Regions from separate parts of the Siphonobacter sp. SORGH_AS_1065 genome, predicted to be linked through region 2. Evidence: riboswitches for the same ligand, from Rfam matches in the RefSeq annotation. Region 2 holds a riboswitch; each other region holds the start of a gene.

Region 1 (10,014 bases), on a different contig from region 2:
TTGGCAGTTGTCTGTTTACAGTTTTCAGTGAAGTGAACGGGCTGGTTATTAACCAGCCCGTTTCTTTTAGGTAAAGACGCGATTGATTGCTTCTGGGTAGAGCAAGAAACCTATTAGTTGACAGTTGTCTGTTTACAGTTTTCAGTTCTTGCGAATGAGTTGGTTATTAACCAGCCCATTTCTGCTAGGTAGAGACGGGATTAATCGCGTCTGGGTAGAGCAAGATAATCCGACTTGAAATATAAAAAGACGCGATGAAATCGCGTCTCTACTAATAACCAACAACCATCAACTATTAATAGCCCGCTCAATCACCACGGGAAAATATTCATATTCGAGAGCATGACATTTTTTAGCAACGTCTTCTGGCGTATCCGTAGGCTCTACAACGAAAGACTTCTGGAAAAGAATGTTTCCTTCGTCGTAATGCTCGTCCACGTAATGAATGGTAATACCCGACTCGGTCTCTTTAGCGTCTACCACGGCTTCGTGTACAAAACTGCCGTACATTCCTTTGCCGCCGTATTTGGGTAATAAAGCAGGGTGAATGTTCAAAATCCGGTTAGGATAGGCTGCCACCAGATTTTTAGGAATGAGCCAGAGAAAACCCGCCAATATTACCCAGTCGATCTGAGCTTCCTGAAGCCAGCTTAATACTTCGCCCGAACGAAATTGTTCGCGATTAAACAGTTTCAAAGGAATACCGAGGCGATGGGCTCGTTCAATAACACCCGCAGCAGGGTTATTGCAAAGAACCATTTCCACGGAAATCGTTTCGTGATTTTTAAAATACTTGGCGATATTCTCGACGTTCGTACCCGAGCCCGAGGCAAAAAGAGCAATACGTTTCAAAAGAATGCTGAATTAAATCAATAGTAAATCGAGAGTATTATTGCAGATAAACACCCATTTCTGGCCCTTCCAGAATCACATCAATGTGATCATTGAGCGTAGTCATCAGGGCATACCCTACAAAGTCGGCTGAGACGGGGTAACGACGGTAATTACGATCTACCAGAACCGATACCTGAAGGCGTTTGACTTTTGTCTGAAAAAAAGGAAGAAGACTATACGCCAGTGTCCGGCCCGTGTATAACACATCATCACAAACGATGACACATTTGCCCATTAACATCTCGGAATCAGTATTCAATTTGATTGAACTGGGCGATGGATCGGTTTTCTGAATTTGAATGTCAATCTGTTGTACTTTCAGCGGAGAGATGGCTTCCAGTTGCTCTTTCAGCAACGAAGCCATAATCACTCCCTGACCAACGATTCCCGCCAGTACAATTTCTTTTTCTTCGAAATTGGTTTCGTAAACCTCAAAGGCAATCCGGCGAATCTTTTGTTTGAGCTGTTCGGGGTTCAGAAGCAGCGTTTTTTCAGTTGAAATCATGGACGAATGTACAGCGACAATAGCTTTTGAAAATGATTCTGAATCGTAAAATTCCGAAAAGTGCCCGAATCGACCGAGGAAAACGAGATTTAATTAATAAATAATCAGAGCAATGCGAGAATATCGGAGCGGGATTTTACAGTACTACGTCGTTTTCGTATTTTTGTACTCCATCTAGAAAAACACGCGTTGTTTTTCGCTCAGAAGTCACTCTATTAACATAAAATGGCAAAAGTTCCGGTAAATCGCTACCAGCAGCCCTACATTAACAGTGGTCAGGCGGGAATGCCCCAGGGCGTTCGCACGAAAAAATACGGCCTGGACCCCAAAAAGTACATTAACCTGGCCTTACGGGACTGGATCAAACAGGAATGGTTCTGGTTTTTGATTCCCGTAGGGGTGATCGTTCTGAACGTCGTTCTGAACGTAACGAAAGTCTATCCAAACTGGTGGATTTACCTCGTAGCCGTACTCGGTGGGGTAGGTTTCGCTCTTTTCCGCGGTATGCAGTTTACGGCTACGACGCAGGTAGAACAGAATAAGCAGATGTTCGAAAAATTCGTGTATGAATTTGATAACCGTCAGATTTTTGTCTGGAAAAATCGCGAGAAAAAAGAAGGCGGCCAGTTACCCTGGAATATGATTCAGTCGGTTCAGAAAGAGAAAGACGCGTATTTGTTCAATCTGGGCAAGTATCAGTATCTCTATCTGCCATTCGACATTTTTAATTCAGAACATGACATTAAAATGTTCGAGACTATCCTCACTCGCAAAGAATTGCTGAAGTGAGTAATAGGGTTAGTACAAAAATTTAATTTGAGGTCGGTGGGTTGCTACCGACCTTTTTGCGTTTTTACTAATAAGTACCTCAATAACTTGATCAACAGTGACTAATAATCCTTTGGAAGTACTCGAAGCTCGTCTGAACCCGCTGCGTCAGGAATTAATCGACCATTCCGTTTACAATCACATCAACTCGCTGGAGGCTTTACAGCTTTTTACCCAAAGCCACGTTTTTGCTGTCTGGGACTTCATGTCTCTGCTAAAGGCTCTGCAACGGCAGCTTACCTGCGTACAAGTGCCCTGGTTACCCGCTGCATCCGGGTCGACGGCGTATCTAATTAATGAAATCGTTACTGGTGAAGAAAGCGATGTAGATCAGCATGGCGTTCGGATGAGCCATTACGAGTTATACCTCCGGGCGATGAAAGAGCTACGGGCGGATACGTCGGTCATTGAGCAATTTGTTGCAGACCTGCGAGCGGGCCAATCGGTGAGGGAAGCTTTGGAAAATGCTGATATTCCCGCCGGAGCGAAGGCTTTTGTAAGTTATACGTTTTCAGTGATTGAGCGAAATCGTCCGCATGAAATTGCGGCGGCCTTTACCTATGGTCGCGAAGACTTGATTCCCGAGTTATTCATTGAACTGGTTCGTAACCTGAACGCTCGATTCCCTAATCAACTCGATACATTTCACTATTACCTGGAGCGTCACATCGAAGTAGACGGTGGGCATCATGGCCATTTGGCGGAAGAAATGGTTCGTGAATTGTGTGGCAATGACGCTCAAAAATGGGAAGAGACCATTTCTACGGCAGAGGAGTCGATCCGCCAAAGAATTTACCTCTGGAATTCGATTACCAGTTGCTTAAACGGAGGAGCTTTAGTTAATTCGTAAAATTTTTAATTAATTAAAGCGTTGATCTATATTCATAGCAGTTACTAAAAAAGCGTAAGTTTTTAATTAAAAAGTTATATAATTAATGAAAATTATTCATTTGTATTAACGATTGGAGTGACCATAAACATAACAACGAGTCTTTACCTATTTTCCTAAAGTATGAACAGTTATCAAATCCAGGAGACCCCTGAAGTCTTTGACGTGGTTATCGTTGGGTCTGGAGCAGGCGGCGGTATGGCGGCTTATCAGCTATCCAAAGCGGGTGCCAAAGTTTGCTTACTGGAAGCTGGAGGTTACTATGACCCGGCTGATCCCAAGTATATCACTCAACTAAAGAATCCCTGGGAGTCTCCTCGTCGTGGGGCCAGCACTACGCGTCCTTTCGGTGATTTTGACGCCGCCTGGGGAGGCTGGCAGCTCGAAGGTGAGCCTTACTCTGCTGCTCCCGGAACAGAATTTCACTGGTTCAGAAGCCGGATGCTGGGTGGGCGTACCAACCACTGGGGCCGTATTTCCCTTCGTTTTGGTCCCGACGATTTCCGTCGCGGCAGCATGACGGGTATCGGGGATGACTGGCCAATTACTTACGACGACGTATCGCCCTATTACGATAAGGTAGATAAACTCCTGGGAATTTTTGGCTCAAAAGAAGGGCTTCGCAACGAACCCGACGGCCATTTCTTACCCCCACCAAAACCCCGTTTGCACGAGTTAATGCTAAAAAAAGCGGGTAAGAATCTGGGTATTCCGGTTATTCCTTCCCGTCTGGCGATTCTGACAAAAGCGATTAATAACGAACGTGGGCAGTGTTTTTACTGCTCGCAGTGCGGTCGGGCCTGTCAGGTTTACGCGGATTTTTCTTCGTCTTCCTGTCTTTGTAAACCCGCCGTTAAAACGGGTAACACAAGGCTGATCAACGGAGCGATGGTTCGCGAAGTATTAACCGACCAGAAAACCGGACTTTGCACGGGCGTTTCGTACGTCGATACCGCAACTTTACAGGAAAAAACGGTTCGGGCTAAAATTGTGGTGGTGGCGGCTAGTGCCTGTGAATCGGCCCGTCTGTTACTGAACTCCAAGTCGGCCCGGTTCCCAAATGGGCTGGCTAACTCCAGTGGAGTGATTGGTAAATACCTGAACGACTCCACCGGAGCCAGCCGCTCGGCCTTCGTTCCGGCTTTGATGAACCGGAAACGTTACAACGAAGACGGGGTAGGTGGAATGCACGTATACACGCCCTGGTGGCTGGATAACAAAAAACTGGACTTCCCTCGGGGGTATCACATTGAATACGGCGGGGGCATGGGCATGCCCAGCTACGGGTTTGGCATGGGCATTCAGGGCATGAACGGTAAGTATGCCTATGGCGATGGAAAAACACAACCCGCAGGTGGATATGGATCACGTCTGAAAGAAGATGTACGTCGCTTCTACGGAGCTTACGTGGGCATGGCGGGTCGTGGAGAACCTATACCTTTGGAAAGTAACTATTGCGAAATCGACCCTAATAATGTCGATAAATACGGTATTCCGACGCTTCGTTTTCACTACAAATGGTCTGAAAACGAGGTTAAGCAGGCGAAACACATGCAGGATACCTTCGAAGAAATAATCCACGAAATGGGCGGTATTGCTCTGGGCTCCAAACCGGGTAAAGAGCAAAACTACGGATTAGAGGCTCCCGGAAAGATCATTCACGAAATCGGAACGGTACGCATGGGCAGCGATCCCAAAAAATCAGCTCTGAATTCTTTCATGCAGGGCCACGATGTCAAAAACCTGTTCGTAGTAGACGCCGCTCCTTTCGTAACGCAAGGCGACAAAAACGTAACCTGGACCATCCTAGCCATGTCCATGCGAACCAGTGATTACATCATTGATGAAGTGAAGAAGAAGAATCTGTAAAAGAGTTTTGGGTTTAGTGTTTTGAGTTAATAGGTTTAATTAATGGCGACCATTCAGCGGTTTGAAGATTTACAGGTATGGAAAAAAGCCCGTCTCTTTTCTCGGCAGATTTTTGAATTGACTAAAGAGGGGCCATTTGCGAATGATTTCGATCACAGACGTCAGTTACGAAGGTCAGCAGACTCGATTATGGACAATATTGCCGAAGGGTTTGGGAGGGGAAATCGAAATGAGTTTGTCCATTTCTTAGCTATAGCGAAAGGGTCTCTGGAGGAGTCCAAATCACAACTCTATCGGGCCTTGGATCGTGACTATGTTGAGCAGGAATTATTCGATGAGCAATACCAAAGGGCCGAAGAAATTGGAGGGATGATTAGAAAGCTTATGCAGTATCTGAATCAGTCTAAGATAAAAGGAAGTCGATACCAGTCACCTAGTCATCCACCGACTTTAGAAGAAGATTTGGTTAACTATGAGTAACTAGTAGAAGTAGGCGAATATTAACTCAAAACCCTAAACACAAAACCCCAAACGTTAACAAAATGAAACGTCGCGATACACTTAAGTCGATTGCCTTGGGGTCGTTGGGCATGGCTACGGTTCCTTCTACGGATCTGGTAGCGGCTCCGCCCGAAAAACCGTTGGTGGTGCCCGGCGGACGGCAGAAATCGGAAGCCATCCGGGATGCCAAACTCATGGCTGATAAGTTCTTTACACCTCAGGAAATGAAAACCCTCACCGTTTTGTGCGACATTATTCTTCCGGCGGACGAGAAGTCGGGCAGTGCCTCGCAAGCGGGTGTACCGGCTTTCATTGAATTTATGGTGAAAGATCAACCCGTACACCAAATTCCTCTTCGTGGAGGGCTGGCCTGGTTAGATAATGAAAGCCGAAAACGCTTCAGCAAGAAATTTGTGGAGCTTACAAAAGCTCAGCAGATAGAAATCGTGGATGACATTGCCTATCCTGAACAAGCGAAACCTCAGTTCTCTCAAGGCGTTGCGTTCTTTAACAAAATGCGGGACATGACCTTAACCGGTTTTTATACTACCCGCATAGGCTTCAACGATTTGGGTTACGTAGGAAATACTCCCAACAACTGGGAAGGAGTGCCCGAAGAGGTACTGAAGCAATACGGACTGAGTTATGAGTAATGGGGTTTGAGAAGGTTAGCAGTAGTTTGAGAAGTTTGATTTAGTTTGAAAAAGTAAGATAAATGAGAGGTTTTCATCAAACTCCTCACACCTAACTCTAACCTCTTCTAACTAAATTAAATCTCTCAAACGTAGTAGAACGAAAGGTATACTTAATGCTGATTCGGTAAAAGACCGGGTCAGCATTAAGTATTTTTTATACTTTTGCCCACGTTTTAGGTTTCAGCAGAAACTCTGTTGAATGAAAAGGGAACACCGGTGTAAATCCGGGGCTATCCCCGTAGCTGTAAGTTTTAATGAGTTTAGAGTGGTAAGTTTTGAGTTTAGGGTTAAGATTGTAAAGTTGACAGCCTTCATAACTCAAAACACTAAACTCCAAACTCCAAACTCAAACACAACTTCCAAAAGCCACTGTACATACGTATGGGAAGGTGGGGGTTGAGATGAAACGAGCCAGAAGACCTGCCTGAAATGGTATACTTTTCGAGCTTTCGGGTGAAAAGCCGTGAATGAATTTCAACGCACTGGATGGTAACACCCAGCCGGATTTCTATTCACTTTTCTACGAAAGACTCCTTACTTAATCATTAGTGGAGTCATGAACACATTTACCAGAATTACCTTTCTTCTCCTGATTACAACTTTGCAGGTCTGGGCTCAAAAACCGGATACCCAACTGGAAGAAGTAACCATCACCGCCAATCGTACCGGACAAAAATTATCCCAAACGGGTAAAGTAGTTACCGTTCTTACCGATTCAACTTTACAAAAATACGCTACTCAATCGCTTGGGGAGTTATTAACCCGTCAGGCCGGGGTTATGATCGTTGGGGCTCAGGGGCCGCTGGGAACCAATCAGACCGTCTCATTACGCGGAGCCGGTGGAGGGAACACCCTGATTTTACTCGATGGCTTACCCATCTATGATCCCTCTCAGATTAATAACACGTTTGATCTCAATCTGCTTTCGGTTGGGGAATGCGAACGAATTGAGATCATTCGGGGAGCTCAGTCTACCCTGTACGGTTCGGATGCGGTAGCTGGGGTAATTAACATTTTTACTAAAAAAGAAGGGTATCGACCCATCGGAGGCCATGCCACCGTTCAGGCCGGAAGTTATGGTATTTTCCGGGGAACCGTCGGTGTGAATGGAGCTTCAAAAGTAGGTTACTTCAATGCTCAATATACCCGATTGCGTTCCGATGGATTTTCGGCGGCATATGATGCGAAAGGAAATCAGAACTTTGATAACGATGGTTTCTGGCAGGATAACGTTCTCTTAAACGGCGGTATTAATCTTTCTCCCAATCTAATCTGGAAGGTACGGGGCCTGTATTCGGGGTATAAAAATGAAATTGACGCCGGAGCCCTAACCGATGATCCCAGCTATAATTACCGTAACACCTTTAAACTGGCCGGAACAGGGATAGATTATAGTTATGCTTCTGGAAAACTGACGGCAAATTATGCGTTCTCGGCTTTCCAACGTAATTCTGTTCAGGACAAGTCCACGTTTGAGGGAAATAGTCATTTTGCAGAAATCTATAACAGTTGGCGGACTACTAGCTGGTTAACTCTCGTTACCGGGGTTGATCTGCGGACTCAGAATACAGCTCAAACCAATCCTTATGCTCCATCTTTAGAGAAAAATCTAGCGAAAACAACTTTATTCAGTGCGTATGCCACGGCTTTGATTCGAACCGATTCCAGCTTTGCTCTGGAACTGGGCGGACGCTATAACCATCATTCCTTATACGGTAGTAACGCAACTTATTCCATCAATCCTTCTTATCTTTTAAGCAATCAGGTAAAATTCTTTGCTAACCTTTCCAGTGGATTCCGGGCCCCAAGCTTGTATCAGTTGTATTCGCCGTATGGTAACAAAGATTTGAAGCCCGAAATGAGTCGTTCGCTGGAGGCTGGTGTTCAGTTATTTGCTACGGATAAACGATCATTTATACGAGCTCTTTATTTCGACCGGGCTATTAAAGACGTGATTGCTTTTCAGTCATTAAGCGTTGAACCCTACGGTAAGTACGTGAATTATAGTCGCCAGAATGATCATGGGCTGGAATTTGAAGTATCGAGTCGCTTTAAAAATTTAGTGGTTTCGGGTAATTTAACGTATGTAACGGGTCGGGTGACTCAAACGGTTAATGGTCGAGACTCCAGCTCATTTAATCTTTTCCGAATTCCGAAGGTGATGGGCAATGCAACCGTTGGCTATCAGTTCACAAAACACTTCTTCAGTTCCTTAGCAGTGCGAAGTGTGGGCAAACGTCAGGAGCAGGTTTACGGACTTGGAATAGTAGACTTAGCCGCTTACACCACACTGGATGTATATGCCGAATATCAGTTCAATGCTTTCGTCAAACTATACGGTGACGTTCGTAACCTTACGGATAAGCAGTATTTTGAGGTTTACGGGTATAACACCCGTCGGCGTAATTTCAACATAGGCTTAAAGTTTGATTTTTAGCAGATTAGATAATCGATCCTATGTCCTTCGAAGAAAGAGTACAATATAAAATTGACCATAAGACCAAGCCTTTAGGAGCTTTAGGCCAGCTGGAAACTCTGGCGTTCCGCATGGCCTGTATACAGCAAACCGAAACGCCAGAGTTACGAAAAGCCGCTCTGGTAGTCTTCGCGGCAGATCATGGCATTGCTCAGGAAGGGGTAAGTGCGTATCCCGCAGAAGTAACTTATCAGATGGTGCTCAATTTTCTGGCAGGAGGAGCGGCTATTAACGTATTCTGCCGCCAGAATGAGCTGGAGTTATACGTGGTTGATGCGGGTGTGAATGCCGAATTCTCAGAAGAAACGCAATTGATTCACGCCAAAGCTGGTTACGGTACAAATAGTTACCTGAAAGGGCCAGCGATGAGTTCAGAACAGCTTCGGTTTTGTCTGGAGAAAGGAGCCATGATTGTGAATGAACTGCACGATAAAGGTTCCAATGTGATTGGTTTTGGGGAAATGGGAATCGGTAATACGTCTTCATCGAGTGTATTGATGAGCATGGCTACTGGCCTTCCCATTGAAAGTTGCGTAGGGAAAGGGACTGGCGTTAATCCAGAACAATTACAACGAAAAGTAACGGTTCTGAAGGAAGCCATCCGGGTAAATGGGAGTTGCAGTGACCCTTACCAAATGCTTCAAACGTATGGTGGGTTTGAAATTGCTCAAATGGTGGGAGCCATTCGGGCGGCCCGTTCGAGAAAAATGATAATCTTAGTCGACGGATTTATTTCTACCGTTGCTCTGCTGATTGCCAGCCAAATGCAGCCTGATGTACTGGAAAATGCGATTTATTGTCATCAGTCGGCTGAACAGGGACATCGCCTTCTGCTTGATTTTTTGCGAGCGGAGCCGCTTCTTCGTATGAACTTACGGTTGGGAGAAGGCACGGGCTGTGCGTTGGCATATCCTTTATTGAAAAGTGCAGTAGCTTTCCTGAATCAGATGTCCACCTTTAACGAAGCAGGCATTTCTTCGCACAAGAATGATACATGAGTTACGAATCCTATTAACGGCGGTACTTTTTTATACCCGGATTCCATGCCCCGCCTGGGTGGGGCATGGACCCGAACAAATGCGGCAGTCTCGTAAATATTTTCCAATGATTGGGGGAATCGTTGGAGCCATTATGCTGGCCGTTTACTTCAGTAGTACGCTTATCTTTCCCAAAAACATCAGCCTTCTCTTAAGCATGGGTGCGGGTGTACTAACGACCGGAGCTTTCCATGAAGATGGCTTTGCTGACGTGTGCGATGGCTTTGGCGGCGGCTGGAGTAAAGAGCAGATTCTTCAAATCATGAAAGACAGCCGGGTGGGGACATTCGGTGTCGTGGGTATTGGGCTGTTATTGAGTC
Region 2 (10,014 bases):
GATTGACCGAACCCTGGCGGTTTACTATTTTCAGAGGTAATGGACTCTATAAACTAGCGGATTTTTTAGGGGAAACCTATCGTAGTCAGACGACGCCTGAAAGTTTTTCAGAAGCGAAATACGAGGGTACTCGCCAAAAAGCGTTGCGTTCGGCTGCTGTGATTGCCATCAATATGGAGTTACATCCCGAAAAAGTACCGGAATGGGAAGAGCTGGCTGCCGTAGCTTGTGCCGTTCAAAACATGTGGCTGACCGCTTCGGCCATGAGAATTGGTTCATACTGGAGCACACCCGGAAATCTGGATAAGCTCGGGGCCTTTTTAGAACTCAAGCCTAATGAAAAGTGCGTAGGACTGTTTTATATGGGACGATTTGATGGAATCACGAAACCTGCCGTTCGAAAACCCATTATCGATAAACTGACCTGGATTGAAGATTAACAATTTTCTGAGCGGGTGTTTTTTATGGTAGACCTGCTCAGAAAATGTATTAACCTGCAAGAAAGACTCTAAAGTTTACAATCGTCGGACCTTCATGCGACTTACGAAACCTTTACCGATAGAATCTGGCAGCAAGGGTTAGTGTCTAACTTCCCAAAAGTTTTAAATTTTGGGGAAGTTAGATAAAGGTACGTAAGCCCTTCGTTTTGCTTGGGCTAGTAGATTCCACAAAAGTATCAGGGTCTCCATTGATCGTTACCAGCCAGAATACGTTCAGGTGTATACGTCTTTGCTTCTTTAGCCGTCAGCGTTTTTGCCCATTTAACGCGGTTCGTTACTTCCGTGCCCCGACTTTCATACTCGGCGTATAAAACGGTTTTCTCATTTTCCGCATTCTCCCAATTGTTCCAACCTTCGGGTACGATGTGTGCACCCATTTTCGTGCGAATGAAAACCGTCTTTGCCCAGGGTCTCCAGGGTCGGCCCAGATATACTTTTTTCGCCGCTGGATCGGAGATCAATTCGCAGTCCAGAAATACAAATCCGTAGGTTTGATAAGCTGGCGTCGCAGCGGCGGTGATGTATGAATCTGAGAGGCTTTTAATACGGCAGGTTTGAAAAACGGCAATTGATTTACCAAAAATGAAGTCAGTAGTGCCTTCGATGTGGCAATTTTGGTAATACTGTCGACTGCCTTCACGAGCCGCGTACAGCGTATCCTGATTACCCAATAAAATACAATTTCTGCAAACAAAGCGGTCGCCTTCGACGTGTAAGGCAACCGCCTGACCGACGCGTCCGGCAGTATTTCGAATCGTTAGGTTCTCCAAAATAATGTCGGGAGCGTCCACAAGAACAGTGTAAGAAGTATACGTGCTGAACTTAGCATTGCCCGTTGCGTCTTTACCCTTTGGATAATCTTTTCCCGAAAAATCATCGTCCGTAATAATCACCCCTTCTTTACTTTCTCCCTTGATGTGAATAGTAGGTTTCCAGGATGGAATGACTAGCTTTTCAGGGTAAATACCGTTCTTCACCAGCAAAGTAACCCGTACCTGCATATGATCTCGGAAGGAGTTCACGCCTTCCTGAATCGTTTTGAAATCGCCGCTGCCGTCCTGAGCTATGGTGTAGGTGATGGCCTGGATGGGACTTTTTTGCTGAGCTGCCAGACTCAGCGTTACCAGCATGAAATAACCAAAGAGCAAAATTCTTTTCATCGTAAGTAGTAGGGAACGGATAAACCCGCTCGCCGGATTTAAGTGAGTCGATTCTGTTTTTTGCGTTTGTTATCAGACGCTTGCTGAACCCAGGTAGGAAAGGACGCATCAATTCACAGTAGTAGGTTCAGTAATTAGGAAGACCTGTTTTTCCGCTACGAACCTTACTTCCGGCAAATCTTAGTCTGATTGATTTTCAGAGGCAACCGAAGAAATGGCTGAGGACTTTAGGGGTATTGGCTCGCCTTGGACTTACAGGTGATTGAATAATAAGGTATCATGTATAGTCTTAAAAATTTTAGGCTGGTCTTTATAGGTTGTCTGACAAAGACATTTTCAATAAAAAGGAAGAGCGTAAGTAGGCGTTCGTACGGATGCAAACACCGTTGGAGGCTTTCGTTTATACCCTGATCTGTCATCCAGAGCGGAGCGAAGGACCTTATGATCTTTGGCGGCTGCTTCCCAGGATTTCATCCGGGGCTACTCGTGTTTAACCCCTCCGGGGTTATTTGTCATAATACGATTTGAACAACAACCCCAGCGGGATTTAATATAGGTAGCCCCGGTCTGGATGGACCCGGATGAAATCCAGGGACTCCCGCAGTCACTCGGCTAGAGCCGAGCGACTGCTAGAGGCTTTACTTGGTTGCTTCCCCGGATGAAATCCGGGGACACTGCGGGAGGGATATCGAAATACAAATTAAGGTAGAGACGCGACTTTATCGCGTCTGGGGTAAGAGGCAATAAAGGCTACATTCAATATACTCCCATTCCCCAGCAAGACGCGATAAAGTCGCGTCTCTACTAAAAGAGGATGTTACTTTAAAACGCTCTTCGTTCAACTATTAGTCCTCGTTTCCAAGCCGGATTGGAAAGAAGAGCGTCTATAACGCTGAACGTCGCAGACGCTTTTCTCAGGCATCCGCGACACAGTCGCGTACGAGCATAGTCTAAAGGTTGAAATTCTGAAAGAAGTTAATGATTTATTCCTTCAAAACCAATGGTAACCCTGAAACCATGAAGATAGCTTCTGACGCTTTCTCCGCTACGTATTGATTGGCCCAGCCTTGTAAATCAGTGAATTGGCGACCTAGAGCCGTTTCGGCGTGTAAGCCCATCCCAATTTCATTGGATATGATGATCAGCGTTGCAGGAATTTGTAACAGAGCATCAATCTCAGCTTTGAAAGCAGCTAAGGTTGATTCAAGGTGGCTGTCATGGTCCATGAATAAATTGGTTAACCATAAGGTAACACAATCAATTACCACGACCCGATGAGCCAGGGGCAGTCCGGCAAGATTTTTCTCGGCTTCCAGACTGGTCCATTCAGGACCGCGTTCCTGCTGGTGTCGCTGGACCCGTTCGGCAAATTCATCATCCCAAATTTTAGCCGTGGCTACGTAAACGGGATTTTCTGACCAAGCCTTAGCCCGCAACTGGGCGTAACGGCTCTTGCCGCTGCGGGCTCCTCCCGAGATATAAAGGATCATTCGGCAGATTTAAAACGTTTGTAAAGGAATAATTGCCATTTCTCCTCGGCCACTCCCGCCTGATCCATCTCGGCCCGGGCCAGGGTAAAAAACAGATCGGACAAACGATTAATATAGGCTGGAATGGCCTCGTGAACCTCATCCGTTTTAATCAGGGAAACCAGTCGGCGTTCGCCCCGACGCATTTGCGTACGAATCATGTGGCATAGGGCCGACACTTCATTCCCGCCGGGTAACAGGAAGTAATCCGAAGGAGAAGTCATCGCCGCCTCCAGTTCATCAATCCAGTTTTCGCAAAATTCGGCTCCGTCTACGGGCATAGGATTCTTGTTTTCTTTTTTCGCATCCGAAGGGCGAGCCAGATGCGACATCATGTCCATCATGTCCTTCTGAATCTTATGAAGATTGCTTTGCCAGGCATGTTCATTGCCCAGTTTCACCCGTAACAAACCAATAGTTGAGTTGACTTCATCCAACGTTCCAATGCATTCCACGCGAACATTGTCTTTATCAACCCGGCTGCCGCCAAATAATCCCGTCGTGCCTTTATCTCCTTTTTTTGTGTAAATCTTCATTGTCAGTGCGGTATGAATACCGATTGGAAAGTTCCTGTAATAAATCGTGAATAGAAGTAACGAAGGTTTGTTCATCAATAAACCATCCTTCGTTGGTAACTTGAACGGAATGTCTGGCCGATGCCTGAATTTGATACCCTTCACGTGACAAGGCCCTTCGCGTCCAGAAGTAAGCGGCTGAATTACCCTGTAAACCCAAGGCTGGTCCCGTTGGAGCCGGATACATTTGAAACGTTCCGGTGGTACGGTCAAACGCAAAACCAGAAGCAGCGAACGTTCGCTCGAAGGACCCGTTGAGGACTAAATCTTCGGGAACGCCGTGCTCAAATTCTCCTTTAGCTCCCAAAAGCCATAATTCATCCGCTGCCTGAAGGGCCAGGTCCAGTTCGTGCGTAGAGAGCAAAATAGCTTTCCGGGTTTGTCGGGCCAGTTCGTGTAACAACCGCATCAGTTCCACGCGGCTGGGTAAATCGAGATGAGCCGTGGGTTCATCCAGTAAAATCAAATCCGTGTCCTGAGCCAGGGCACGAGCCAGCATTACTTTTTGACGCTCGCCATCGCTTAACTGAGGTAAGCGTCTGTTTATGAACGACTGAGTGCCTGTTAGTGCCAGAGCCCATTGAACTCGCTCCTGATCCGCTGAAGTTAAGCTTCCGAGCCAGTTGGTATAAGGCGTCCGACCCAGAGCGACCAGTTCACCAACGGTCAAATGACCCGCTTCGACCCGTTCGGTTAAGACCAGACTTAATTTTTTAGCCAGTTCAGTCGGCGGAATATGAGAAAGTCGTTTATCTCCTAGATATACGTCCCCCTCTAAGGCATTTTGTAAGCCCGAAAGGGTTCGCATGAGCGTGGATTTTCCGGCTCCATTGGGCCCGAGTAAACACACGAGTTGCCCTGCCTTGAGCTGAACGGATAAGGGTCCCGCCACCCGATGATTGCCATAACCGATGCTTAAGTGACGGGTATGTAATAACAGGTCTGCACTCATGAGAAAGAAGCTCTGAGGTTATGACGACTAACAATCATCCAAATCACGACCGGAGCCCCAAGCAAAGAAGTAACAACATTGATTGGTAAAACCGACTGGGTGCCGGGTAACTGAGCAATGCTATCGCAAACCAGCATTAAGATACTACCGATTAATCCACTGGCCGGGATGAGAATGCGGTGATTGGAAGTGCCCAGCAACGAGCGGGTTAGGTGTGGTACGGCAATCCCAATAAAGCCGATGGGTCCGCAAAAGGCTGTGATACTTCCTGTGAGAATGCTGGTACTGGCCAGAATGATGGTGCGGGCCCGGCCTACGGTTAAGCCCATACTACGGGCATACGCTTCGCCGAGTAATAAACTATTCAAAGCCTTGGACGAAGCAAAGGCGAGTATTAATCCGAAAATCACCACGGTAGAAAGCACAAGCAGATGATAATCTACCACACCGCCCAACGAGCCAAACGTCCAGAGCAGGTATTCCTGCAATTGTTCGGGTTGACTGAAATACTGCCAGATGCTAATGATGGAAATCGTGATGGTTCCCACCATCACACCAACAATGAGCAAGACGACATGATCACGTATCCGTCCGGCAATTGACAAGACTAGTAATAACACCATTGCTGAACCCAGCGAGGCCATGAATACAATCAGCCAACTGCCTGAAATCCCTAACTGACGAATGGCATATAAACTCGTTACACTTCCGCTACCTAACATAATAGCTGCCACCCCCAGCCCAGCCCCGGCGGTAATGCCCAGTTCCGAAGGTCCCGCGAGTGGGTTTCGGAATAAGGTTTGCATTTGTAACCCACTTACCGACAGTCCCCAGCCCACCAATACGGCGGTAAGGGCTTTAGGCAAACGAATTTTTTCAATAATGAAAAGCCAGGCCGTTTGTTCAGATTGTTGGGTAAAGAGAATACGGGCCACTTCCCTGGCTGGAATCGATACCGAACCAAGCGTAAGGTTTACTACGAAACACACCACGCTCAGCAGAATCAGCAGGCTGAATAACAGCGGTCGGGTCATTGCAGTTTTTTGTAGTAATACAGCTCGTAATCGGGTAAAAGCTCCGGGTGCAGAATCTTAATCAGGTCGGATAAAATCAGATGCGGATTAACCGCTCCCGACTCCCAGTAATCATTCGATCCACGAGCATTGGTCCGTTTGCTGTAGTTATAGAGTTGACCCGTTTTGAAAGCCTTAAAATCTCCGTAACGGCTATCTTTATCAAGAATGTCTTTCTTCGTATCTCGACCGCTAATGCCGACATTCAACCAGTAATCCGCTTTCAAACCAATGGGATAAACGGCTTCAAAATTGAGAGGTAAGCTTCCCGTTGCCTTGACTTTGTCCCAGTGATAGGTAGTGCCCGCGTCCCGAAAAAACTGAGCCATATAGCTATCTCCGTTCGGAACATACCAGGCATCTTTATAACTCGTACCCGTGATAATGCTGGGCTTGTTTTTTAGGTTTTTAGTCAGGCCCGCCAGGCGTTTGTATTCTTTTTCAACCTCAGCGAATTTCTGATTAACCAATGCTTCTTTATTCAGCAAAGCCGCCATCAGTTTTACCCATTCTGCCCGTCCCAGCGGCGTATTTTCTACCCATTCGGAGTTGATTAACACCGGCACGCCTGCTGCGTTCAGGGTCTGGTACCGATCCATGCGGGCATTAGGTTGCCCTACGGTCATTACCAGATCGGGTTTTAATGCTACCAGAACCTCTTCGTTAAGTGTCTGATCTTTGCCGACCTGCGTAATTTTCTTTTCATTAATCCGTTCAATGACTTTGGGTGATGATACGTATTTCAAATCGCCCAGTCCAATTAATACGTCTTCTGCCGAGAGAAAACTCAGCAAACCAATGTGGAGTGAAGACATCCCGACCATGGTTCGGAGGGGAATTTCAATAATCTGCCGATCTGCATACCCTTTGGGCCGGGGCGTACCGCGTTGCAAGAGGATGTAACGAGCGGTATCCGTGGATTTTTCAAAGGGGCTGAGAATATCGACTACTTTATAGTTGGGTCGGTATTGAATGCGGAAGCCTCTGGCGTGGCTAAGTTTTACTTTTTCGGGAAAGTAATCCTGTTTAACTGAAATGTCGCCTTGTTCAGAGACGGAAGAAGTAGTACTGCATTGCGTAAAGCCTGCCATACAGCCCAGGCTAATCAGCAAACCGAAAGCCCACCGGGTCATTGTTTCCCGGCTGGAAAAAATAGAATAATGCATCATGGTTCGTACCAGCTTTTCATCCGAAAGCTGTCGGGGGTTAACCATCAAGGCAGGTCTTCTGACTCATTCCCTCCCAAACTCCTTCCCAAGCTAGGCTCAGTGGATGTGTGTTTGGAAGTTTTGTGTGTAGGGTTTTGAGTTTTGGGTTTTGAGTTAGTCTGGCCTTTGACAGAATCAACACAAAACTCTATACTCAAAACTCATTCAACTCAACTGGAATTTACAGCAGCGGAGACTGTTTCGGGTTTACACCGAATTCCCTTTTAAATCCCTTCCTTATGCAGGAGGCATACCTTCATGTATGAATGAAGGGGCAAATCTACGAAGAATTAACGGGCGGGAAAGGCTTCAACGGAAAGAAGTCCTGTCAGAGCAGAGGTGATGAAAGTAACTCGCTCATTTACTGGACCTTTGGATAATTCCAGTAACTCATACCCGCAGGTTTTGTAAACGCTGGCGATGGCCTGATAAAGCTCCTGTGCTTCCTGAAAACTTTGCCAGCGTTCGTCGTCGTTTACGTAAATTTCCAGCCAGGGTGGTGTCATAACTACCTGGTTATGGTACCGATAACGCCGAGCAGCTTTCAGGAAATCTTTGGAGACCGGTAAGCCGCCAACTTCCAGGTAAGCAATGATATCGGGAATGCCGCGATCAAAAAAGGTTAGCTCGGAAGGACTGTTTTCGAAATCCGTAATCATGGCCTCCAGAGCCAGCCGGGCAAAGCCTTCCAAATTTTTCCAGGGAACTAAGTCAGATTGAAGCTCCACTTGCTGGCGAATTAACCGACGGGAAACTTCTGCGGAAGTGGCATACCCCTGTTTTTGCAAAGCGTCAATTAAGGTAGTTTTCCCCGCCCCCGGTCCTCCAGAAATCACAATTCGATGCCTCATTTTTCTAAAACTAAAGGATAGTACATGTCGATAAAATCTTGTGTACCCGTTATTTCAGAGCTATAACCCATATTTAGGGAACAATGCTATGAACATGTAATATTTTTCTCCAGAGCCAGACAGAGCTATTTCACCCTCGCAATCAGGCTGAATTTGCTTCCCGAAAGCAATAGTTAATTGTTCTATTCGAAGGGTTCTGCGGTGGTGCTGGTCTGGGGTAAGCTTGTATTGCTAATCAAATGTTATCCAATTTTTCGATTTCTTTCTTCACTTCTTCCAGCAATTGCTGCTCGGTAGGTAAATAGAGTTGGTATTTACTGGTAATGATGGTTTTGTTACTTTCAGGCAAAGATATTTTGACCATTGCATCATTTTTATCGGTGCAAAGCAAAATGCCGATGGTGGGATTTTCAAACTCCTGTTTTTCGTAGCGGTCGTAATAATTTACGTACATCTGCAATTGCCCTAAATCCTGATGCGTGAGTTTTTGAGTCTTTATTTCAATCACTACGAAACATTGTAACAAGCGGTTGTAAAATACCAAATCCACAAAATACTCATCCCCGTCGATATGGATTCTTTTTTGCCGGGCTACAAAAGCAAAGCCATTACCCAGTTCTAAAATAAAATCCTGCAAGTGGGTAATGATAGCCGTTTCCAGGTCTTTTTCGTAATACGATGCTTCTCTTTTAAGCCCTAAAAACTCCAGAACCATTGGGTCTTTAATGATCTCTTTGGCATCGGTGGGTTGTTTTTCATTTCGGGCTACGGCCAAAACGGCCTGTACGTCATTGCTCAACAAAAGTCGCTCAAATAACTGACTGTTGATCTGGCGTTCGAGTTGCCTTGCCGTCCAATTGTTTTTTTCAGCTTCTGCTATATAAAATTCTCTTTTGTCTTGATTATCAATACGAATAAGTAACCTGTAATGAGTCCAACTGAATTGCGAACGCAGTGCGTTCGTAATTGGGAACGTACGGTAAAACTGCCGATTCATCTCTAACTGTCGCACTGAAAATCCGGTCCCAAATTGGGGTTGAAAAGTATCGGATATGGATTTTATCAAAAAGGTCCGGTAAGTAGCCCGGTCTTCGCCCTGCTGCTCTTCCTCAACTATTACTTTTCCAATATGCCAGTACATCAGCACTCGCTCAAAGTCCACACTGCGTATGGCTTTTTGCTGGGCATTGGCAATAATGGACTGAATTTGTGATAGGATATTTTTATTCAAATGCATGGGATGGCTTGTTAAAACTTTCGCTTTGGCAATTGGCCAAATTAGTCAAAGTAGCTAAAAAAACAATGGTCGTTTTTATGCAGACTTTATAGGGCATCAACGATTCCGTAGCTTATGGACGAAGAATGAAATAGCACTTTCACCTGCTCTTGGGGATGCTCAAGCATTTTTTTCTGGAAGTTACTGGATGTAATTTGCGGACGAATGAGCTGAAGTCAGTTTCATCTCTTGATTGCAAAACATCTTTATAATTCATTATGAAAAAAGTTATTATCTGTCTGGCCAGTGCCTGTTTATTATCAACAGCGGCGATGGCTCAGGATATGAAGTTACCTTCTGCAAGCCCTAAAATCAGCCTGACCCAACAATTTGCTACGTCTAAAATCGAGCTGGAATATTCTCGTCCTTCGATGAGAGGTCGTAAAGTATTCGGTGAAATGATCCCTTACGGTAAAAGCTGGAGAACCGGAGCCAATGCTTTGACGAAAATCACGTTTGGTGAGGACGTTATCTTCGGCGGTCAGAAAGTGGCGGCGGGTGCGTATAGCTTATACACCATTCCCGGAAAAGACAGTTGGACGGTTATTCTGAACAGCGGCCTTCAAAGCAAGGGCGAGCAGTTTTTTGATGCGGCGAAAGACGTAGCAAAAGTTACCGTTAAGCCCGTTGTTTCCAAAGAAAATTACGAAACGTTTACGATTGATTTAAATGATATTACCAGCTCGTCTTTAACGCTGAATATTCGTTGGGAAAATGTAAAAGTCCCCGTGAAGATTGTGGCGGATAACCAGGAGAAAATCATTGCTTACCTGGAAAAGGAACTGAAGGGAAGTAATCCTCCCTACCAGGCCGCAGCGGGTTATTTCAATGAAGTGAATTACAAGTTAGAAGATGCCATCACCTACGCGGACAAAACGCTGGCAGTAAAC
Region 3 (10,014 bases), on a different contig from region 2:
ATTTGTTGAATTTGGCTTGCACAAAGTCGAGCAGTTTGCTATCTGCATCGAAATGAACTGTTTGCACTTGCAGTTTCATACGCACACTCATTTTTAGGGTTTGACCATATTGGCTTGCGTAAAAAAACCATTCTATTCTTCACTAATCGTAGAAAACAGAATAGCTCTTAGCAAGAGTGAACCTAATGACCTCAACCCATAAAGTCAAGCATAAAGTGATTTATTTCATCGCACTTTTTAACTAGCGTTTACGTTCATAGAGGTATAAACCCATGAACTTGAGACATAAACCATCCCTTTGGGGGCTACTATTTTTTCTTGTCGGATTACTAAATTCGGCCCAGGCTCAACGAACGCTTGAGCTACGATCAGAGTCTATTTCGCAATTACCCCATTTATACACAATTCAGGACATTGTAGACGAACGGCCCAATCGGTCCGGCATTGGTTCAATCATTCTGCCCTCGGGTCAGAGCTCTTCTCTTCGCTTTGTGGGAAGTTTGCCCACTACCTTTCAGCGTTTACTGAAGCAGTCGCCCCGGCAGGAACGGGATTATCCGGTTCGAATACGAGTAAAGCAATTCTGGTTTGATGAGAGAACATCCAGTCGGATGATTCGCGGTACGTTTCGGGTACAGTTGGCTTTTGAACGTGAAATAGAAGGGCGGTACATTTTATTGACGGAATGCCAGGCAGGGTCTGATTATAATCGCTCGGCTGGCATGGATGGAAATTACGAGATTCAGATCCGGCAAACGTTGCAACGCTGTTTGCATGAGTTTGGTAACTGGGTAAAGACGCATGAACTGAAAACCGAGAAACTTGCCCGTCGTGTACAGATTCGGTTTAAGGAGTACGAACCTAAAAGTCGCCTGGGTGATACCGTGTTTTATAGTCCGCAACGAAAGCTAACCTGGAATGATTTCCGAGGTCCGATTCGGCGAGTTAATCCCCGAACGGGAGCTCTGATTTACACCAGTTTTGGCTATGAAGCGATGACAAAAGTTGAAAATGGAACCGTATTTATTGACATGACGGTCAAGGCATTTATGCTTCAAAATTCGTCCTGGACGGCCGAACCAGCCACAAATATGTACGCTTTGGCTCACGAGCAGTTACATTTTGACATTACGCATCTCATTACGGAACGATTTAAGAAAGCCTTATTAGCGGAAGAGTTGCCGCTGGAAGATTATGATAGCCGGATTCAGTACATTTTTCTGGAGTCTTTCCGGGAAATGAATCGCTATCAGGAATTATACGACGCCGAAACCCGCCACAGCATTAACCACGCCGAACAAGCCCGCTGGGCAGAAAAAGTGGCAACGGAACTAAAAGAATTATAGGTATGGATTGTTAAATGCAGGTAGATACGTGACTTTATGGCGTTCGGTCAGGAGATGAAAAGAACGGACTAGCCCTAAAAACCGCCTCTTACCCAGACACGACTTCATTGCGTCTCTACAATACTAGTACTAATTTTCCCACTATGGCTGGTGAGGACACCAACCATGGCGGATGAGACGATTTTGTTACCTCTGTATATGCTCTCATCTCCCTGACGCAGTCGCTCGGCTCTGTCGAGTGACAACATAGCACAGAGGCCTCTGGCTGGGGTTATGGAAGATACTTCAAGGTAGACACGCGTTTGAGTATTCATTATTTTACCCACAAGACGGCCAGAGGCCTACAGTCAGGTAGTCACTCGGTAGAGCCGAGCGACTGCGTTATGTAAAGACGAGACTTCATTGCGTCTTTCTGAGAAATGAAAATAATCTGAAGGTAACCCTCCCATGGCTGGTGTCCTCACCAGCCATTCATAAAGGACATAGTGGTTGGTGAAGACACCAACCATGGCGGATGAGGCAAAGAAATGGAAATAAGGCAAACCCGTCTCTATTGATCATATCCCCAAACGACGCGTAATACTTTGGAACGGATGCCTGTGGTTTCGAAAAAGCGTAACCAGTATAACTGCTGCGGCGAAAGGTGATCGGTGGGAGATTTTACTTCGATGAAATCATAACTCGTTTCATCCCACACAAAAAGGTCGGGAAAGCCCCGCGTATGTTCACGTACGTTGGTGGCCATTTCGATGAGTAACTTCTTCAATAATTCCGCTGGAATCTTTTCTACCGCAATTTTTACCAGTGTTAATAGCTCCGGGAACCAAACCACAAGCGGATTGCTGATACCGTATTTTTCTTCAAAAACGGCTTCCAGAAAATGGAAAGTATCGGCTTTGTTTTCCAGTAAATCCAGACGATCCAGTAAAGCGGGACGGCGTTTTTCGAAGAAGGTAGGTTTATAAATATCCGATGGAGACCGCTGTAAGGGGTGATGAATGGCTGAACTTCCGGCATCAAAAATGATATCCCAGAACAGCAACCCAAACAGGCCATCAAACAGAAAGTTTTCGGTATGTACCGCCTGTTTTCCTTGTGCCCGAAAATATTCAGCAACGCCCTCCTCTACCCGATACCGCCAGCTAACGTCAATCGTCACACTTTCTGATTTCAACAACCATTCCGTGGTCGATTTACGAGCCCTTTTTTTCTGGCCCTGAGCCGCTTGCTGGTTTTGAAAATCAATTGCAAAAAACTGCTCGTCCGCATTGAAAGGGTTAATCAACATCTCCTCAGCCAGAGCCGTAGCTGCCTCCGGGTCTTTCAACTTCATCAATAACCGAACCTGCCGCTCCCGCGACGGCGGTGCGGTAGTCATCCGAAACAGCACCAGGGCTTCTTCCAGTTTTTTCTGGCGTTCCATGAAACCCGCGATCTTCAGCATCAGGCGATCCAGGGAAGGCTGAGCAATTTCAGCTAGCGGGACATGATTCTCATACCAATCCAGAAACCAGGTATTAATTTCCAAAGGATCCGTTTCGGCGGTTTTCATCAAATGGAAATCTTCCGCCGCCAATGAAACTTTCAGCCGATCTTCGACTTCTTCCCTGGAGGTAAAATGTGGAACAAACCGATCTTCATCAAAGCGTTCAAACCGAATATGGCCGAGATCCCGCACCACAAACTCACTCATATCCGCATGCCGGTTTCCAAAAAATAAAAACTTGAAAAGCATCGTCTGAGCCTCGTAGTTAACCTTGACTACGGGTTCGCTTTGATCAATATAACTGGCTAAATCTGGAAAAGGCACGGATTCTAACAACCAGTCGCTTACCTCGTCTTTTTTGAGACTGGCTTTGCCTTTGGTTTCCAACGCCAGTTGTTTGGCAAAACCTAGTACTTCCGGCTTACTGAAAATGTCAAGAATCTCCCCCGCCCGATTCTGGTGATAGTCAGACAAACGGGCGACAAAACCTTTGTTTTCCAATTCAAGCAAAGCCTCTGCCCAGTTATCAATTTCGGGATACTTGATTTTTCGAACCCGAAAAAAGGCCACTCTTCGGTTGGTAAACCGAATAAAAAGGCACTGAGCGTTTTCGCTCAACTGATCGAAATCCTGAAGAAATTCTTTTTCATCGTCGGTTAATAAGTTCAGGTAAAACCGACGCACAAAGGCAAGTAAATAGGTAAAGTAATCGAGGTAATATTTCGGTGGAAGTTCCAGACGTTCAGACATAAATAGCTACGTGGCTTAGAGCTATGATAAGTCTTTTTCTCAGGAAAAAGTTTGATTTGCTATTAGTTTCTGAATATCGTGGCCCGCGTGAACCGACCGGCTTTTTCACTGGTAGCAATCCGTTTGATAGTGCCTCACAGGTTGGGTTACCATTATTTCAACTAGTTGCTGCCAGCGAAAAAGCTGGCAGCGGCAGGGCCTTACCTTTTTGTTTGTTTATTTAGTAAGCTTACTCTAATGCCCTCGCCTCCTGCTGTAACTCCTGCAAACAATTCAGACACAAACAGCCGCTGTCATAATCCATGATCGAAATATCGCGGATGTACTGCATTTCCGACGGCGTTAATACGATCTGATTGCAGTCGCATTTTAAGCTTGCATTGAGTTTGCAGGTAAATAACTGCCCACAACGCGGACAGCCTTCAAGGGCATGTTTATTCATATGTTTAGAGTTAGGAGTTTAGGGTTTTGAGTTAATACTTGCGACGTAAATTCTTTTCTTATCAAAAGAACTTCCTAACACTAAACTCAAAACCCTAAACATTACTCCAAAATTCGAATTGGTTTTTTATTTGCGTCTATGGCTACGAAGGTGAAGGTGCCGTGTATGGCTAGTTCGCGGCCTTCGGCGTACATGCTTTCTACGTAAATCTCCACGCTCACTCGCATACTGGTGTTCCCCACGTGTACGACGTTCCCAATCAATTCAACCAGCATCCCTGCCTGAATGGCCTGCCGAAAGTCAATGCGGTCGCTGGAGACGGTTACCATGGGTTTTCGGGATAAACGGGTCGCGGTAATGAAGGCGATTTCGTCCATCCACTGCATGGCCATACCGCCGTATAAAGTATCGTAATGGTTGGTTGTGTGCGGGAAAACGGCCTTAAACACGCGGGTCTCCGCCGCCTTAATTTTTTCTTCGAGTGACATGGAAAATGGTTTTGAGTTTTGGGTTTAGCGTTTAGAGTTCAATGTAACATTAACTCTAAACGCCAAACCCAAAACGCTAAACTCCTACGCTTTCACGGTTTGCTGCAATTGTTTAGCGGCAGCGACCATGTGGCGTAGAGCCTGATCAGTTTCGGCCCAATGGCGGGTTTTTAGTCCGCAATCGGGATTGACCCACAAGTTACGAGCTGGAATGGTTCGAAGTGCTTTTTCCAGCAAATGTGCCATTTCTTCCACGCTGGGTACACGGGGCGAATGAATGTCATACACCCCCGGCCCGATTTCATTCGGGTACTGGAAGTTCGAAAACGCATCGAGTAACTCCATCTGCGAACGCGACGTTTCGATGGTAATGACATCGGCATCCATGCGAGCGATAGCCTCGATAATGTCATTAAATTCCGAGTAGCACATGTGGGTATGAATCTGCGTTTGATCGGTAACGCCGGCGGCACTGAGTCGGAACGCATCCACGGCCCAGGTCAGGTAAGTGCCCCAGTCGGCTTTGCGTAAGGGTAAGCCTTCGCGAATGGCAGGTTCGTCAATCTGGATGACTTTGATTCCTGCTTTTTCCAGATCCAGCACTTCATCCCGAATAGCCAAAGCGATCTGAAAAGCCGTATCCCTACGCGGCTGGTCATCCCGCACAAACGACCATTGCAGAATCGTTACTGGTCCCGTCAGCATGCCTTTCATTAATTGAGCCGTTTTGGATTGAGCAAACGTCGTCCAGCGAACCGTCATGGCTTCAGGCCGTTCGACATCTCCGTAAATAATGGGCGGTTTTACGCAACGGCTTCCGTAACTCTGTACCCAGCCCAATTGAGTAAACACATAACCCGAAAGCTGTTCGCCAAAATATTCAACCATGTCGTTTCGCTCGAATTCACCGTGAACCAATACATCAAGCCCGACTTCTTCCTGCCAACGAATGGATTTTTCGATCTCTCCCTCCACAAAAGCCTCATATTCTTCTTTAGTAACATCACCTTTTTTGTACTTCGCCCGCCACTGACGAACCTCTTCGGTTTGGGGGAAGGAGCCAATCGTGGTGGTGGGAAACAGCGGTAACTGAAGACTTGCTTCCTGAATTTTCTGACGAATCGTAAAGGCTTGCTTCCGTTCGAAATCGCTGGGTTGAACCGCTTGCACGCGGGATTTTACAATTGGTTTATGAATCAGCGAGCTCGTCCTTCGGCTTTCTATGGCCTGCTGATTTTCTGCTAATAGCTCCAGATTTTCGCCTTCGATTAACTGACCCAGCGTGGTTACTTCCTGCAATTTCTGTTTAGCAAATGCCATCCAGTTTTTGATTTCCGGTGTCAATACCTCTTCGTTTTTCTCTAAATCCAGATCGTAAGGAGCATGCAATAACGAACAGGACGGAGCCACCCAAACACGGGCTTTGCCTAGCTTGGCAATGGCTTCATTCAGCAATTGCAACGACTGGCTGAAATCATTTTTCCAGACATTACGCCCATCCACTACGCCGAGCGAAAGGATTTTAGTGGAAGTAACAAATTCGTGATCCGCCAGAATGGAGGTTAATTGTCCAGGTCCACGCATTAGGTCAATATGCAAAGCAGATACGGGTAATTGCAGGGCCAAAGACTGATTGTCACCTAGTTTTTCGAAGTAAGTCGCCACCAGAAGCTGAACCTGAGGTAATGCTTTCTGAATAGCCTGGTACGCCTGCTGAAAAGCGATTTTTTCATTAGCTGACAAATCGAGCGTCAGGCAAGGTTCGTCAAGCTGTATCCAAGTTGCCCCCCGGTAACTCAGTTCGCGTAATACGTCAATATAAACGGGTAATAACCGATTGAGCAGATCAATTCGGTGGAAACCTTCTTCTTTTTCCTTACCCAATAACAGAAATGAAACCGGCCCCAGAATGACGGGCTTGGTAAGAATACCCATCTGCTTGGCATCTTCGAAGTCGTGAATGACCTTATCGGAATACCGTTTAAACTGCTGATCTTTCAAAAATTCGGGAACGATGTAGTGGTAGTTGGTATCAAACCACTTCGTCATTTCCATCGCCTTTATGTCCAGCTCGGCCTTCTGGATTCCGCGAGCCATGGCGAAGTAAATCTCCAGTTCCCGATTGTTTTTTCCATCAATAACCGCCTGATACCTTTCGGGCACGGCTCCCACCATTAATGCGGTATCCAGCACTTGATCGTAATAGGAAAAGTCATTGGAAGGAATCCATTGCAGACCTGCCTGTAATTGCGTCTGCCAGTTTTGTCGGCGAATTTGCCGACCTGCCCACAGAAGTTCGTCTTTCGAAATCTTTCCTGCCCAAAATTGTTCGCAGGCCCATTTCAGTTCGCGTTTGCTGCCCACGCGGGGGTAGCCCAGGTTGTGAGTAACCATGTGTTTTTGTGTTAAAAAGGGTTTATCAAAACGCCTTCGAAACACCCAACCCGCCAAAAACGGTGAATTGTTACGAATCACTGATTCCGCATTAGTAACGTACGAGTCGTCATCCGTTCACGCGAATGACGGAGTTAATGCCTCTGCTATAAGGGTATAGCTTTCCTGGTCCGACTTCGATGGTTTCAAAATCAGCACAATTCAGGCACAACCGCAAACCTGCCAGTTTCGGGACCGGCAGTGAGCAGAGTTGGGTAATCAGAAATTTGTAAAATCAATGCGTGAATCAGACCCTATGCGTGAAGGTATGACCATTGAGAAGGCTGGCAAGTCTCCTGGCTTGTATCATGCGACTCCCCCCTTCTCATTCCTCAGGGAACAATGGGAAATCTGGGATGCACTTGTTTCGAGGTTCGAAACAGATACTTACAGTAGCACGTCTGCTCGTGATTTTCACACGATTCCTTTTTCATTCCTTTAGCAGCGAAGATCTGCTAATGAAACCAACCATCCGATTGACGGGCGTTACAAAGAACGGAGCAAATATAAAGGATTAAACCCTTTTCCGGTTCTGCCGTTATAATAAAGATGAAGAGGAACAGAGCTTTTCTACTTGGCAAAAGATAAATTAAAGAAGTAAAAATATAACTTATCAAATCTAAATTATCACTTAAAGGTTAAAAAGAAGGGAAGTTTAGGGAAGTTTGGCCGAATGTATAATTTTGTTCCTTTCTCGACCGACTCATCAACACGTATAATAAGAGTTGTCAAATCATTACTCATTTAAACATCTGATTCTTACTGATGAAGACGCTGAACCAGTACAATTTCGCCGGAAAAAAGGCTCTTGTCCGCGTTGATTTCAACGTTCCCCTGAATGACCGTTATGAAATCACCGATGATACCCGTATCAAAGCAACCATTCCGACGATTCAAAAAATTCTTAACGACGGCGGTTCGGTTATCCTGATGTCTCACCTGGGCCGTCCGAAAGATGGACCTACTGAAAAGTATTCGCTTAAGCACTTAGTAAACGCCCTGTCTGTTATCTTCAACCGTCCCGTGAAATTTGCGGATGATGCCATTGGACAGCAGGCCATTGACCTGGCAGCCTCTCTGCAACCCGGTGAAATTCTGTTACTCGAAAACCTTCGTTTCTACAAAGAAGAAGAAAAGGGGGACGTAACTTTCGCCGAAAAATTATCTAAACTGGGTGACGTTTGGGTAAACGATGCCTTTGGAACGGCTCACCGTGCTCACGCTTCTACGGCGGTTATCGGTCAGTTCTTCACGGATAAAGTAAGCGGTTATGTTATGCAGGCCGAGCTGGATAATGCTCAACGCATTCTGGATAACGTAGAGCGTCCTTACACGGCCATTATGGGTGGTGCTAAGATTTCCGATAAAATTCTGGTGATCGAAAAACTGCTCGATAAAGTTGATAACCTCATCTTAGGTGGTGGTATGACGTATACCTTCACGAAAGCTCTGGGTGGTCAGATTGGTAATTCCATTCACGAAGATGACAAAATGGAGCTGGCTCTGGAACTGATCGAGAAAGCGAAAGAAAAAGGTGTAAACCTAGTTATGCCTCTGGATACAGTTATGGCCGATAAATTCTCGAACGATGCTTCCAAAACGACGGTTCCTTCCGGTCAGATTCCTGAAGGCTGGGAAGGTCTGGATATTGGACATCAATCCATTGCCGTGTTCACGGAAATTGTAGAACAATCGAAAACAATCCTCTGGAATGGTCCGATGGGCGTATTCGAATTCTCGAACTTCGCCGTTGGAACGAACGCCATTGCAGAAGCCGTAGTGAAAGCAACGGAAGAAAACGGAGCTTTCTCCCTCATTGGTGGTGGTGATTCTGCCGCTGCGGTTAATAACGCGGGTTACGGTGATCGCGTAAGCTACGTTTCTACTGGTGGTGGTGCTCTGTTGGAATACATGGAAGGCAAAACGCTTCCCGGAGTAGCTGCTCTGGAAGCTTAAGAATAAATGCTTAGAAAAAGCCGACTCTGTAAAAAGGGTCGGCTTTTTTATTTCACCCCTTGAATAAAAAGTCACGACCAGCTCTATTTATTCACTTGGAATCACTGAATTGTGGTATTTCCTGAAATCCATTTTAGCTGAACCTTTGTCACACCTTACTAACAAGGTAAACGCTTGTTCAACCTAAACCAATTTCAGAAAATGGCTACTAAAAATGGCACCTCCATTCTTTCGAATGATCCTTTTCAGGGTGAAACACTCACGCTCGAAGCTCCTCAAGTAACTGAAGATACGCTTGAAAAAGTAGAGGGTTACTTCCCCGGTCGCACGGCTCAGGATGATGACGAAACCGCCAGCCCCAATAATCTCAAAGAATCTGCCTTTAGTACGGAGGAATCCGGCAGCCTGACAGGTCAGCAGGAACCCCTGAAAGATGCCTATTATGCCAGTTACCCCGAAGAAGAACTGCTGTCGGAAGTAGTGATTTACCCGGATGAACGTGTACGAATCACAGCTACCACGACTTACCCCTGGCGAGCTATTGTGGCTTTACGAATGACCGCTCAGGATGGTAGCCGCTGGATTGGTTCGGGCTATCTGGTTGGTCCGCGAACAGTCATTACAGCAGGTCACTGCGTATTCATGCACGAGCATGGAGGCTGGGCGAAAAGTATTGAAGTAATAGCCGGATTAAATGATGCCTCCCGCCCCTATGGCTCAGTTATTGCTACTGATTTTAGAAGTGTGACGGGCTGGACGCAAAGCAGAAACCGCAATAACGATTACGGAGCCATTATCCTTCCTGCCAATGCCCGCCTTGGCGATACCGTTGGGTATTTTGGTTTTGCGGTACGAGATGATAATTATCTCAAAGCGAATGCTTTAAACGTTGGTGGTTACCCCGGTGACAAAGGAGGTAATCAGCTGTGGTGGATGGCTCAGAAAGCCTCGTCGGTTTCGGCCCGGGTCATTACTTATCAGATTGATACAGCGGGCGGACAAAGCGGTTGCCCCGTGTGGGTGAAAGTGGGCGAAAGTCGATATGCAGTGGGCATTCACACGAACGGGCACAGCTCGGGTAACTCGGCTACCCGCATTGTGCAGGCGGTATAT

The links. Region 2 has a riboswitch for cobalamin ahead of QE390_RS23755 (ABC transporter substrate-binding protein). Riboswitches for the same ligand answer to the same signal wherever they lie in the genome.
Region 1: linked by a shared signal. The riboswitch ahead of QE390_RS01995 (TonB-dependent siderophore receptor) and the one ahead of QE390_RS23755 (ABC transporter substrate-binding protein) in region 2 are both predicted to bind cobalamin.
Region 3: linked by a shared signal. The riboswitch ahead of metE (5-methyltetrahydropteroyltriglutamate--homocysteine S-methyltransferase) and the one ahead of QE390_RS23755 (ABC transporter substrate-binding protein) in region 2 are both predicted to bind cobalamin.

The regions. Positions count from the first base shown of each region.
Region 1 covers NZ_JAUTAM010000004.1:292,057-302,070, reverse strand. Annotated here, with positions in the region: gene QE390_RS02030 (phosphoribosylglycinamide formyltransferase) at 289-852, opposite strand; gene QE390_RS02025 (phosphoribosyltransferase family protein) at 890-1,399, opposite strand; gene QE390_RS02020 (YcxB family protein) at 1,625-2,188, shown strand; gene QE390_RS02015 (DUF3050 domain-containing protein) at 2,301-3,077, shown strand; gene QE390_RS02010 (GMC oxidoreductase) at 3,240-4,985, shown strand; gene QE390_RS02005 (four helix bundle protein) at 5,028-5,465, shown strand; gene QE390_RS02000 (gluconate 2-dehydrogenase subunit 3 family protein) at 5,528-6,139, shown strand; cobalamin riboswitch at 6,340-6,624, shown strand; gene QE390_RS01995 (TonB-dependent siderophore receptor) at 6,738-8,618, shown strand; gene cobT (nicotinate-nucleotide--dimethylbenzimidazole phosphoribosyltransferase) at 8,639-9,655, shown strand; gene QE390_RS01985 (adenosylcobinamide-GDP ribazoletransferase) at 9,645-10,014, shown strand, end outside.
Region 2 covers NZ_JAUTAM010000008.1:316,804-326,817, reverse strand. Annotated here, with positions in the region: gene QE390_RS23790 (nitroreductase) at 1-440, shown strand, start outside; gene QE390_RS23785 (pectinesterase family protein) at 677-1,660, opposite strand; gene QE390_RS23780 (hypothetical protein) at 1,997-2,134, opposite strand; gene QE390_RS23775 (bifunctional adenosylcobinamide kinase/adenosylcobinamide-phosphate guanylyltransferase) at 2,644-3,150, opposite strand; gene QE390_RS23770 (cob(I)yrinic acid a,c-diamide adenosyltransferase) at 3,147-3,725, opposite strand; gene QE390_RS23765 (ABC transporter ATP-binding protein) at 3,697-4,716, opposite strand; gene QE390_RS23760 (iron ABC transporter permease) at 4,713-5,750, opposite strand; gene QE390_RS23755 (ABC transporter substrate-binding protein) at 5,747-7,003, opposite strand; cobalamin riboswitch at 6,989-7,270, opposite strand; gene QE390_RS23750 (AAA family ATPase) at 7,288-7,848, opposite strand; gene QE390_RS23745 (YhcG family protein) at 8,084-9,085, opposite strand; gene QE390_RS23740 (DUF2911 domain-containing protein) at 9,343-10,014, shown strand, end outside.
Region 3 covers NZ_JAUTAM010000004.1:3,589,943-3,599,956, reverse strand. Annotated here, with positions in the region: gene QE390_RS15620 (HPF/RaiA family ribosome-associated protein) at 1-79, opposite strand, end outside; gene QE390_RS15615 (hypothetical protein) at 273-1,346, shown strand; gene QE390_RS15610 (VRR-NUC domain-containing protein) at 1,897-3,582, opposite strand; gene QE390_RS15605 (cysteine-rich CWC family protein) at 3,812-4,024, opposite strand; gene QE390_RS15600 (acyl-CoA thioesterase) at 4,126-4,512, opposite strand; gene metE (5-methyltetrahydropteroyltriglutamate--homocysteine S-methyltransferase) at 4,597-6,906, opposite strand; cobalamin riboswitch at 7,214-7,429, opposite strand; gene pgk (phosphoglycerate kinase) at 7,711-8,901, shown strand; gene QE390_RS15585 (serine protease) at 9,103-10,014, shown strand, end outside.